2 regions of the Janthinobacterium sp. GMG2 genome follow, and region 2 is predicted to be linked to the other one. Evidence: predicted binding sites of a transcription regulator. Region 2 holds the regulator's gene; the other holds the start of a gene.
What was found. The regulator FNR, encoded in region 2, switches genes on or off when oxygen is low (the NO sensors DNR and NnrR bind a similar motif). The targets are predictions, from matches to a motif close to TTGATNNNNATCAA.
Positions count from the first base shown of each region.

Region 1: SKZ59_RS06110 (OmpW/AlkL family protein) is a predicted target of FNR. The motif match lies at 1,451-1,464, and genes of this name have one in related genera.

Region 1 is NZ_JAXAWA010000002.1:22,574-27,885, forward strand. It holds gene fur (ferric iron uptake transcriptional regulator) at 1-238, opposite strand, end outside; gene SKZ59_RS06105 (LysR family transcriptional regulator) at 487-1,383, shown strand; gene SKZ59_RS06110 (OmpW/AlkL family protein) at 1,530-2,147, shown strand; gene SKZ59_RS06115 (MetQ/NlpA family ABC transporter substrate-binding protein) at 2,237-3,064, opposite strand; gene SKZ59_RS06120 (methionine ABC transporter permease) at 3,097-3,771, opposite strand; gene SKZ59_RS06125 (methionine ABC transporter ATP-binding protein) at 3,764-4,573, opposite strand; gene SKZ59_RS06130 (YbaN family protein) at 4,898-5,312, opposite strand, start outside.
Region 2 is NZ_JAXAWA010000003.1:65,430-70,741, forward strand. It holds gene ccoG (cytochrome c oxidase accessory protein CcoG) at 1-824, shown strand, start outside; gene SKZ59_RS12350 (FixH family protein) at 879-1,403, shown strand; gene fnr (fumarate/nitrate reduction transcriptional regulator Fnr) at 1,407-2,165, opposite strand; gene SKZ59_RS12360 (response regulator) at 2,405-5,312, shown strand, end outside.

The DNA of each region.
Region 1 (5,312 bases), on a different contig from region 2:
CGAAGACGGCGTGGCCCGATTCGAAGTGGCGGCGGAACAAAATGCCCGCTTCGGCAAATTGCATCAGCACGCGGTAGATGGTGGCCAGGCCCACGTCGATTTTTTCGGCCAGCAAGAGTTTGTAGACATCGTCCGCACTCAGGTGCTTGATCGTGCCTTCTTGAAACAGCTGCAGAATCCGCAACCGGGGGATGGTCACTTTCAAGCCCGATTCACGCAGTTCCCTCAATATATCCATGTCTCCCATTCCTTTTTGTAGTCGCCTAGCGAGGTCATTCATTATATCGCAAATGATAATCATTACTATTCTCATTTGTATCGTGTGAGCTGGAAATAGTATGCTGCGCGGGCAGGCGGCAATCCAGTGACATCGGCGCAAGTGGCGATTGCGTGGCGGGCAACTTGTGCCGCCAGTTATCATGAAGAATCGGAAAATACGCGTTGAACCGCTACACTGTGCAACAGGGAATAACAATGGAGCACGGCATGGACCGATTTGATGCGATGCGGATCTTTACGCGCATCGTCGAGTTACGCAGTTTCACGCAGGCGGCGCATGACCTCGGCTACCCGAAAGCGACGGTCACGCATGCGATCAAGCAGCTCGAAGCGCGGCTGCGCGTGCGCCTGCTGCAGCGGACTACGCGGCAAGTCATGCCCACGCCCGATGGCGAAGCGTATTACCAGCGCTGCGTGCGCTTGCTGGCGGACCTGGAAGAGACGGAATCCGTGTTCAGTTCGGCGGCGCAGCAGCCGGCCGGCAAACTGCGCATCGACTTGCACGCGACCCTGGCCATGCATTTCGTCATGCCCGTGCTGGACCAGTTCTGCGCCCGCTATCCCTTGATCGAACTGGAAATCGGCATGGGCGACCGCCTCGTCGACCTGGTGCGCGAAGGCGTCGATTGCGTGCTGCGCGTGGGCGAACTGGGCGACTCGTCGATGGTGGCGCGCAGGGTGGCGTTGCTCGAACAGCTTACCTGCGCCAGTCCCGCCTACCTGGCCGCACACGGCACGCCGGAAAATCTGGCGCAACTGGCGGGCCACCGCGCCGTCAATTTCTTTTCCGCCCAAACGGGCAAGGTCTGGCTCTTCGATTTCAAGGTGGATGGGCAGCGGCACAGCGTGGCCTTGCCGGGCACGGTGTCCGTCAACAATGCGGACGCGTATCACGCCTGCTGCCGCGCGGGCATGGGCTTGATCCAGGCTCCCCGCTATCACCTTGAGCAGGCGCTGGTGGCCGGCCAACTGGTGGAAGTGCTGCGGGACTTGCGTCCCGACCCGCTGCCCGTGTCCGTGCTGTATCCCCATCACCGGCAATTGTCGCCACGCGTGCGCGTGTTCGCCGACTGGGTCGCCAGCGTGTTTGCCGAGGCGAATTGACGCGCTGCGGCATTTTCTTGACCTGGGTAAAGGAAAAAATCCCTCTAGTGATGCCATCTAGCACTATTTGATGTGGATCAAAGTTTTTGTTGCACTGCAATCTTAGACTTCGCAGCGTTACTTAACGACAAAAAGAGGGAACTAGAATGAAAAAGTCCGCAACTGCAGCAGCAATCGTCCTGGCCGCCATCGGCGCATTCGCCAGCAACGCAATGGCACAGGAAGGCCCATGGCTGGTCCGTGCCCGCGCCGTGCACCTCGACCCGGCCGATAAATCTGCTCCTGTTGGTGGCGTCGGTGCATCCGACCGTTTGACGGTCAGCAGCAAGACGATTCCTGAAATCGATATTTCGTACTTCTTCACCCCGAATATCGCTGCCGAGCTGATCCTGACTTACCCGCAAAAGCATGACGTCAAGCTCGATGGCAACAATATCGGTACCTTCAAGCATTTGCCGCCGACCCTGTCGCTGCAATACCACTTCATGCCTGAAAAACAGTTCAGCCCTTACGTGGGTGCCGGCATCAACTACACGAATATCTCCGACGTGAAATTGCTGAACGGCGCCGGCCGCCTGGAGCACGACAGCTGGGGCTACTCGCTGCAAGCCGGTGTCGACTACAAACTGGATAAAAACTGGTCGCTGAACTTCGACATCAAGAAAGTGCAGATCCGTAGCGACGTCTTCATCGGTGGCGCCAAGGCCAGCGAAGTCAAGGTCGATCCTCTCCTGATCGGTGTCGGTGTCGGCTACCGCTTCTAAGCAGTGACCGGCTGCGCCCATGCGGCGCGGACAATAAAAAAGACGGCCAGGTGTGAACCTGGCCGTCTTTTTGCATGGCATGCGCCGGTTTATTTTTTCAGCGTCTTTTCCAGCGCCAGCTGGTAGTCCGTTTTTTCGTAGCCGGCCAAATACTTGTTCGTCGCGTCGAGGAAGGCGCGCGAGCGGTAGGCCGCTTCCAGGTCCTTGACCCATGGCTTGGCCTTGTCGGCCGTGCGGATGGCCACCAGGTTGATGTAGCTGTCCGAGATCTTTTCCACGGCGAGGGCCGACGTCAGTTTCATGCCGGCGGCCAGGGCGAAGTTGCCGTTGACGAAAGCGTAGTCGGCGTCCGCCAGCGAACGTGGCAGCTGCGCCGCTTCCAGCGGCACCAGTTTCAGCTTCTTCGGGTTCTCCAGCACGTCGCGCTCGGACGCGCGCAGCGGGTCGACGTTCGGTTTGAGCTTGATCCAGCCCATCTTGGCCAGCATGACCAGCGCGCGCGCCTGGTTGGTCGGGTCGTTCGGCATGGTGATGGTGGCGCCGTTCTTCACGTCGGCCATGGACTTCTGCTTGCCGCCGTACAGGCCGATCGGCATGGTCGGCACGGTGATCAAGGGGCTCAATGGCAGCTTGTTATCGGTGGCGAACTTGGTCAGATACACGATGTGCTGGAACACGTTGGCGTCGAGCGAACCTTCGGCCAGCGCGTAGTTCGGCTGCACGTAGTCGTTGAATTCCACGATCTTGACCTTGTAGCCCTGTTTTTCCAGGATAGGCTTGATGCCCAGTTTCAGCTGGTCCGAGTAGGGGCCGGAACTGGTGCCGATGACGAGTTCTTTCGGGTCCTTGGCGTGGGCGGCGGTGGCGAAGGCCAGGCTGGTGGCGGCGACGAGCAGGGTGCGGCGAATGTGGTTCATGCTTTTCCTTGTACTGAAATACTGAATATGAATTAACGTTTGTCGAGGCGCTTGGCGATGCGCGTGCCGGCGAACTGGATGGTTTGCACCAGCACGATCAGGATGGCCACGGTGGCGACCATGATGTCCGTCTCGAAACGGTAGTAGCCGTAGCGGATGGCCAGGTCGCCGATACCGCCGCCGCCCACCACGCCGGCCACGGCCGAATACGACAGGAAGCTGATCGACAGCACGGTCAGGGCCAGCACGAGGCCGGAGCGCGCTTCCACCAGCAGCACGCGGAAGATGATCTGCATTTCCGACGCGCCCATGGCGTGCGCCGCCTCGATCACGCCGCGCGGCACTTCGCGCAGGTTCTGTTCCACCAGGCGCGCCAGGTAGGGAATGGCGGCGAACGACAGCGGCACGGCAGCTGCCAGCGGGCCGATCGACGTGCCCGCGATGATGCGCGTAAACGGCGTCAGGGCGACCAGCAGAATGATGAAGGGGAAGCTGCGCACGGTATTCACCAGCCAGCCGAGGATCATCGACAGCGGGCGGTTTTCCAGCGACTGGCCTTCCGACACGAGGAACAGCAAGATGCCCAGCGGGCCGCCGATCAGGATGGCGGCCGTGAGACCAATGCCCAGCATGGTCATGGTCTGGCCCAGCGCCACCCAGATTTCCGGCAGCAGGTTGATGACGTTATTGATCGATTCTTCAAACATGTGTTGCATCCTTCCATGCGGTGGCTTCAAACGCCTCGGTGCCGTAATAAGCGAGCTCGCGTCCCAGCGCCGTCTTGCGCGGGGTGGCCGTGTCGCTCAGATCGAATTGTTCGGCGATGGCGCCTTTTTCCACGACGGCGACGCGGTTGCAGATGGCGCCCAGCACCGACAGCTCATGGCTGACGATGACGATGGTCACGCCCAGGCGCGCATTGATGTCGCGCAGGGTGTCGAGCAGGGCGCGCGTCGTTTCCGCATCCAGCGCGGACGTCGGCTCGTCGCACAGCAGCACGTCGGGATGGCTGGCCAGCGCGCGGGCGATGGCCACGCGCTGTTTCTGCCCGCCGGACAATTGCGCCGGATAGCTGTGCAGCTTGTCGGACAGGCCGACGAGCGCCAGGCATTCCTCGACCCTGGCGGCGATCTGCTCGCCCTTGGTCGTGCCATGGATTTTCAGGGGGAAGGCGACGTTGTCGAAGACGCTGGCGTTTTGCAGCAGATTGAACTGCTGGAAAATCATGCCGATATTCTGGCGCGCGTCGCGCAAGTCGCTCTTGCCCAGGCGTGTCAGTTCGCGCCCGGCCACGGTAATGGTGCCGCTGTCGGGACGCTCGAGCAGGTTAATCAGGCGCAGCAGGGTCGATTTGCCGGCGCCGCTCTTGCCGATCAGGCCGAAAATATCACCGGGATAGACTTCCAGCGTGACCGATTTGACCGCGTGGAATTGTTCGCCTTTGGGCAGCGCGAAGGTCTTGTTCGCGCCATCGATGCGAATCACCGGCGTACGGTGTGGTGTGGTCATGCAGTGTTTCCTTTTTTATTGGACCGTGACAGGCGCGCTTGCAGGGGCCAAATCGCCCAGCCTGTTACGTCGGTTGCGTAGTATACCTCCGATCGTGTTATTACTCCTACGACAGAATCTTGCTTTGAATATGCAAATAATGTCTATGCGCGTGTTTGTTGGTTGAAAAAGCGGGAAAGCGGCGTTCTTGCCGAATTTAATCACGTGGAGGGGCGTACAGGAGCTGCATCTTGGTGAAAAGTTCGCCGCGCCCTGCGGATGCATCGCAGTGCTTTTATGTGCAGTTCGGCTCACTTGCCGTTTTTTGGAGGCGGGCAGGGCGGTTTACTGCCCGCCATTGCCCTCTTCGCGGGCAGATTCTGCCCCGCTAGCGGCAGGGCCTTCGGGACGCCGCAGCAGGTAGACGAGGACGGCGATTTCCATGGCGCCCACCATGGCGATGACCCACCACGGCGGGTGGCCCAGGCACATGGCGACAAAGCCGATGGCCATGCCCAGGCAAGCCATGGCCTTGCCGCGCCGCGAAACGGCACGGTGTTCGCGCCACTGGCGCAGCGGCGGACCGAAGCGGGGATGGTGCAGCAGCCAGTGCTCGAGGCGCGGCGAAGCGCGGCTGAAGCAGGCCAGGGCGAGGATCAGGAAAATCGTCGTCGGCATGACGGGGAGCATGGCGCCGATGATCCCCAGCAGCACCATCAGGGCGCCGGCGGCGGTCCAGGCCCAGCGGCGCAGGCGTACG
Region 2 (5,312 bases):
GGGTCTTGTTCTACAGCCTGGCAACCTACGGCAACGCGGGCTGGCTGCGCGAGCAGGTGTGCAAATACATGTGCCCCTACGCGCGCTTCCAGAGCGCCATGTTCGACCAGGACACCCTGATCATCACCTACGATGCCAAGCGCGGCGAACCACGCGGCGCCATGAGCAAGAAGGCCGGCAACAACGACAAGCTGGGCGATTGCATCGACTGCACCCTGTGCGTGCAGGTGTGTCCGACCGGCATCGATATCCGCAACGGCCTGCAGTATGAATGCATCGGCTGCGCCGCCTGCGTCGATGCCTGCAACAGCGTGATGGACAAGGTCGAGCGGCCGCGTGGCCTGATACGCTACAGCACCGACCATGCGATGGAAAACAACTTCAATTCGAAGCAGATACGCCAGCGCGCCATGCGCCCGCGCGTCCTGATCTACACTTCCATCCTGGCCCTGATCATCATCGCCGTATGTACCTCGCTGGCCCTGCGCACGCCCCTGAAAATGGACGTGATCCGCGACCGCGGTTCGATGGGACGCGAAGTGGAAGACGGCATGATCGAAAACGTCTACCGCCTGCAGATCATGAACACGTCCGAGCAAAGCCAGCATTTCAAGATCAGCGCCTCCGGCTTGCCGGGCCTGACCTTGCTGACGCGCGAAGAAGTGACCTTGCAGCCGACGGAAACGCTGGGCTGGCCGATCCGCCTGCGCGTGCCGCACGGCGTGGGCGAGAAGGGGTCGAACAAGATTGCGATCGAATTGCAATCGCTGGACAACCCGTCGCTGCATGTGCGTGAAAGCGCGGTCTTCATCGTGCCGCGGTGATGCAGGAAGGCCGGTCCCCGCACGGGGGCTGGCCGTTTACAGAGGAGAAATACCATGTCCGACAGTCTGAAACTGCAGCCTCCCGTTGCACCGTGGTACAAGCATCGCTGGCCATGGCTGCTGATGATCGGTCCCGGCCTGTCCGTGGTCGTCGGCAGCTTCATGGGCTATATCGCGTTTACGCAGCCCGATGCGCTGGTGGTGGGCGATTATTACAAGCAGGGCAAGGCGATCAACCAGGATTTGAAGCGCGACACGATCGCCAGCGACCTGGCCATGGATACGAGCCTGGCGTACGACGTGGCGCAAGCGCGCCTGAGCGGTTCCGTGCACAGCTTCGGCAAGGCCTACCAGGGACCGCTGCAGCTGCACCTGGCGCATGCGACCCTGCCGGAAAAAGATATCAAGCTGCTGGTGCAGCCCGATGCGGCCGGCAATTTTTCGGTCGCGCTGCCGATGCTCGAGCGCAGCCGCTGGCAGGTGCTGGTGGAAAACGACAAGCGCGAGTGGCGCCTGTCCGGCATCTGGACCTGGCCCGTGCAGCGCAGCATCGCGCTGCATGCGGACGAAGAGCTATAAGCCTTACTTGCAGACGTCCGTGCCTGCCGTAATGGCTTTCAGCTTGGCTGGTTGCAGGATCTCGATCTCGCGGTTCGACACGCGCAGCCAGCCTTCCTTCTTAAATTTGGACAGCAGGCGGCTGACGCTCTCGATGGTCAGGCCCAGGTAGTTGCCGATTTCCTCGCGCGACATGCGTAGCTGGAATTTGCTGCTCGAATAGCCGCGCGCTTCATAGCGCGACGCCAGGTTGACGATGAAGGCGGCAAAACGCTGCGTCGCCTGCATATTGCCCAGCAACAGCATCACGCTTTGCTCGCGCGTGATTTCCTGGCTCATCATGCGGTGGAAATGCCGCAGCAGAGTCGGCATATTGCCCAGCAATTGTTCCAGGCTGGAAAACGGGATTTCACACACTTCGCTGTCTTCCAGCGCCACCGCATTACAGTGGTGGCGGTCGGCGCTGATGGCGTCCATGCCCAGCAGTTCGCCGGCCATCTGGAAGCCCGTCACCTGCTCTTCGCCGCCGGGATTGATCTGGTACGTCTTGAAGTGTCCCAGGCGGATCGCGTACAGGTTCTGGAACGAGTCGCCGATGCGGAACAGCGAGGCGCCGCGCACGATCTTGCGGCGGCGGCCGATGATCTGGTCCAGCCTGTCCATGTCGCCCATATCGAGGCCCATCGGCAGGCACAATTGATGCATGCTGCAGGTCGAGCATCGCGCACGCAACGCTTCCACGGTCACTGTGGGCAAGGTTGGAGTGAGTAGCGCTTCAGTCATGTCGGTACCTTTTAGAAAATGCAACAACAAGTTTACTGCATACAGGGTTGCCGTGTGCCAATTTCACCGCAATTTCGGCGAATAAACGACGTCCAGCCTTTAATTATATGGCAACATCGTCAAAAGCCCATGCGGGGAGGGTCATTTGCGCGGCGCCGCTTGCCAACTTGATGTATTGATAGGAAAATTCCTAACAGCATTATCTGCCGCCTGTGCCGCCCGGTACTGAAAAGGAAATCATGAAGCCTCTCGGCATCAAAGCAAAAGTCGCGCTGGCCACCAGCCTGACCTCGATCGCCATGATCGCGCTGGTCACCATGATACAGGTGCAGCACATGCGCGACGACTTCACCCGAGTACTGCTGAGCCAGCAGTCGTCCCTGATCAGCCGCACCGCTGCCGAGCTCGACGACAAGCTGGGCATGCTGCTGCAGATCGTCACCCTGACGGCCAGGCAGCAGCCGCCGGAACTGATGGCCCAGCCGGCCCAATTGCGCGAATACTATTCGCGCCGCTCGATGCTGGTGCTGTTCGACGACGTGCTGGTGCTCGATGCACATGGCGCCGTCGTGGCCGACATGCCGGAAGTGGCGGGGCGCACGGGCATCAACGTTGCCGAGCGCGAGTATTTCCAGACCGTGCTGCGCACGCGCCAGCCCATGATCACCGAGCCGATGCTCGGCAAGTCGAGCGGCATGCCCATCGTGCAGATGGTCGCGCCCGTGCTGGCCGCCGATGGCCAGGTGGCCGGCGTGGTGATCGGCGTGCTGCGCCTGTACAAGGACAACCTGCTGGGACGCCTGCGCTCGGAAAAGATCGGCAAGAGCGGCTATTACTTCATCCTCACGCGCGGCGCCGTGCCGCGCTACGTGCTGCATCCCGATACCAGCCGCTTGCTGCAGCCGCGCCAGCCGAGCGCCAACCTGACGACCACCCAGCTGCTGAAGGAAGATGGCGAAGGCAGCATGGTCAGCACCAACAGCCGCGGCATCACGGCCGTCAACAGCTTCAAGCGTTTGAAATCGGTGAACTGGCTGCTGGCTACCTCGCTGCCCGTCGCGGACGCCTTCGAACCGTTCGATGGCGTCCTGTACCGGCTGGTGCTGTGGAGCATCCTCGCTTCGCTGCTGGCCGCATTTGTTCTGGGCTGGGTCACCGTGCGCCTGCTGTCGCCGCTGGTGCGCCTGCGCAACACCCTGCTGGCCCTGCGCACCAGCGGCAGCCGTTTCACCCCCGTGCCGGTGCAGCAGCGCGACGAGATCGGCGAACTGACGGAGGCGTTCAACGGCCTGATGAGCGAGCGCGACCGTCTGCAGCAGGAACTCGAATCGCGCGCGGCCGAACTGGAGCAGGAACGCGACCGGGCCGAGGCCGCCAACCGCGCGAAGAGCGATTTCGTGGCCAACATGAGCCATGAAATCCGCACGCCCCTCAATGCCGTGCTGGGCATGGTGTATTTGCTGGGAAATACCAAGCTCGATACGGAACAGCGCAAGTATCTGACCATGGTGCGCGTGGCGGGCCAGTCGCTGCTGGGTATCCTCAACGACGTGCTCGATTATTCGAAGATCGAGGCGAGGCGCATGGAACTGTCGCCCGTCGAATTCGACCTCGACGAAGTCATGAATACCCTGGCCACGACGATGACGATGAATGCGGGCGAAAAGGAGCTGGAACTGGCCATCGCCGTCGAGCCCGACGTGCCGCGGCGCCTCGTGGGCGACGCCCAGCGCCTGCAGCAAATCCTCGTCAACCTGGCCGGCAACGCCATCAAGTTCACGGAGAACGGCGAAGTGGTGGTGGCCGTCAGCCTGGCCGAGAGCAGGAGCGAGAGCGGCCGCGCCTGGCTGCGCTTCGAAGTGCGCGACACGGGCATCGGCATGACGGAACTGCAGCAACAGCAGCTGTTTGCCGCGTTTTCGCAGGGCGACCAGAGCATCACGCGCCGCTTCGGCGGCACGGGCCTGGGCCTGGCCATCAGCAAGCAGCTGATCCACATGATGGGCGGCGACATCGCCGTCGCCAGCAGCGAAGGCAAGGGCAGCCGCTTCTGGTTCAGCGTGCCGTTCGAGATGCTGGCGCAGCCAGCCGAAACGCGGCGCACGCCGGCACTGGGCCAGCTGCGCCTGCTGGTGGCCGACGATAACCGCACCACGCGCGAACTGATCGTCAAGCTGATCGAGGCGTGGGGCTGGCTGGCCGACGAAGTCGATTCCGGCTTTGCCGCCATCGAACTGTACCGCGAACGCCTGGCGCAGCAGCAACCGTACGACGTGGTGCTGGCCGACTGGCACATGCCCGTCATGGACGGCCTGGCCACGGCCAAGGCCATCCGCCAGGCGGCCAGCGGCCAGCGCCAGCCCATCGTGGTGATGGTCAACGCCTTCGCCCGCAACCACCTCGAGGAAATTTCCAGCGCGGCCGAGGCCGACGTCGTGCTGATGAAACCGATCACGGGATCGAGCCTGTTCGATGCCCTGCACCAGGCACTGATCACCAAGAACGACGGCGGCGAGCAGCGCATCCTGCACCAGCCACTGGGCACGGAACTGGCCGGCGTGCATTTCCTGCTGGTGGAAGACAATCATTTGAACCAGGCCGTGGCGCGCGGCATCCTCGAACACATGGGCGCCACCCTCGACGTGGTGGGCGACGGCTTGCAAGCCGTGGAACGGCTGCGCACGGAAGCGCTGCGCTACGACATCGTGCTGATGGACATGCAGATGCCCGTCATGGACGGTTTCAGCGCCACCCACATCATCCGCACGGAGCTGCGCCTGAGCCTGCCCGTGATCGCCATGACGGCCGGCGTGCTGGCGTCCGAGCGCGAGCGCTGCATGACGGCCGGCATCAGCGACTTCATCGCCAAGCCCGTGGTGGTGGAAGAGATGATGGAAGTCATCCTGCGCCACCTGCCCAAGCGCCCGCCAGTGCAGACGGCCGAGCCCGTACGCGTCGCCGATGAAGAGGTGTTTTCCATGGCGCCGCTGATGCGCGTGATGGGACGTGACGCGAAGGGGCGCGGTGTACTGCGGCGCATGGTCGAAGACGCGCTGAACAAGGGCATGACGCCCGTACGCGACGCGGAAACAGCATTGCAGGCAGGCCGCCACAGCGACGTGGCGCGTATCCTGCACAGCGTGCGCG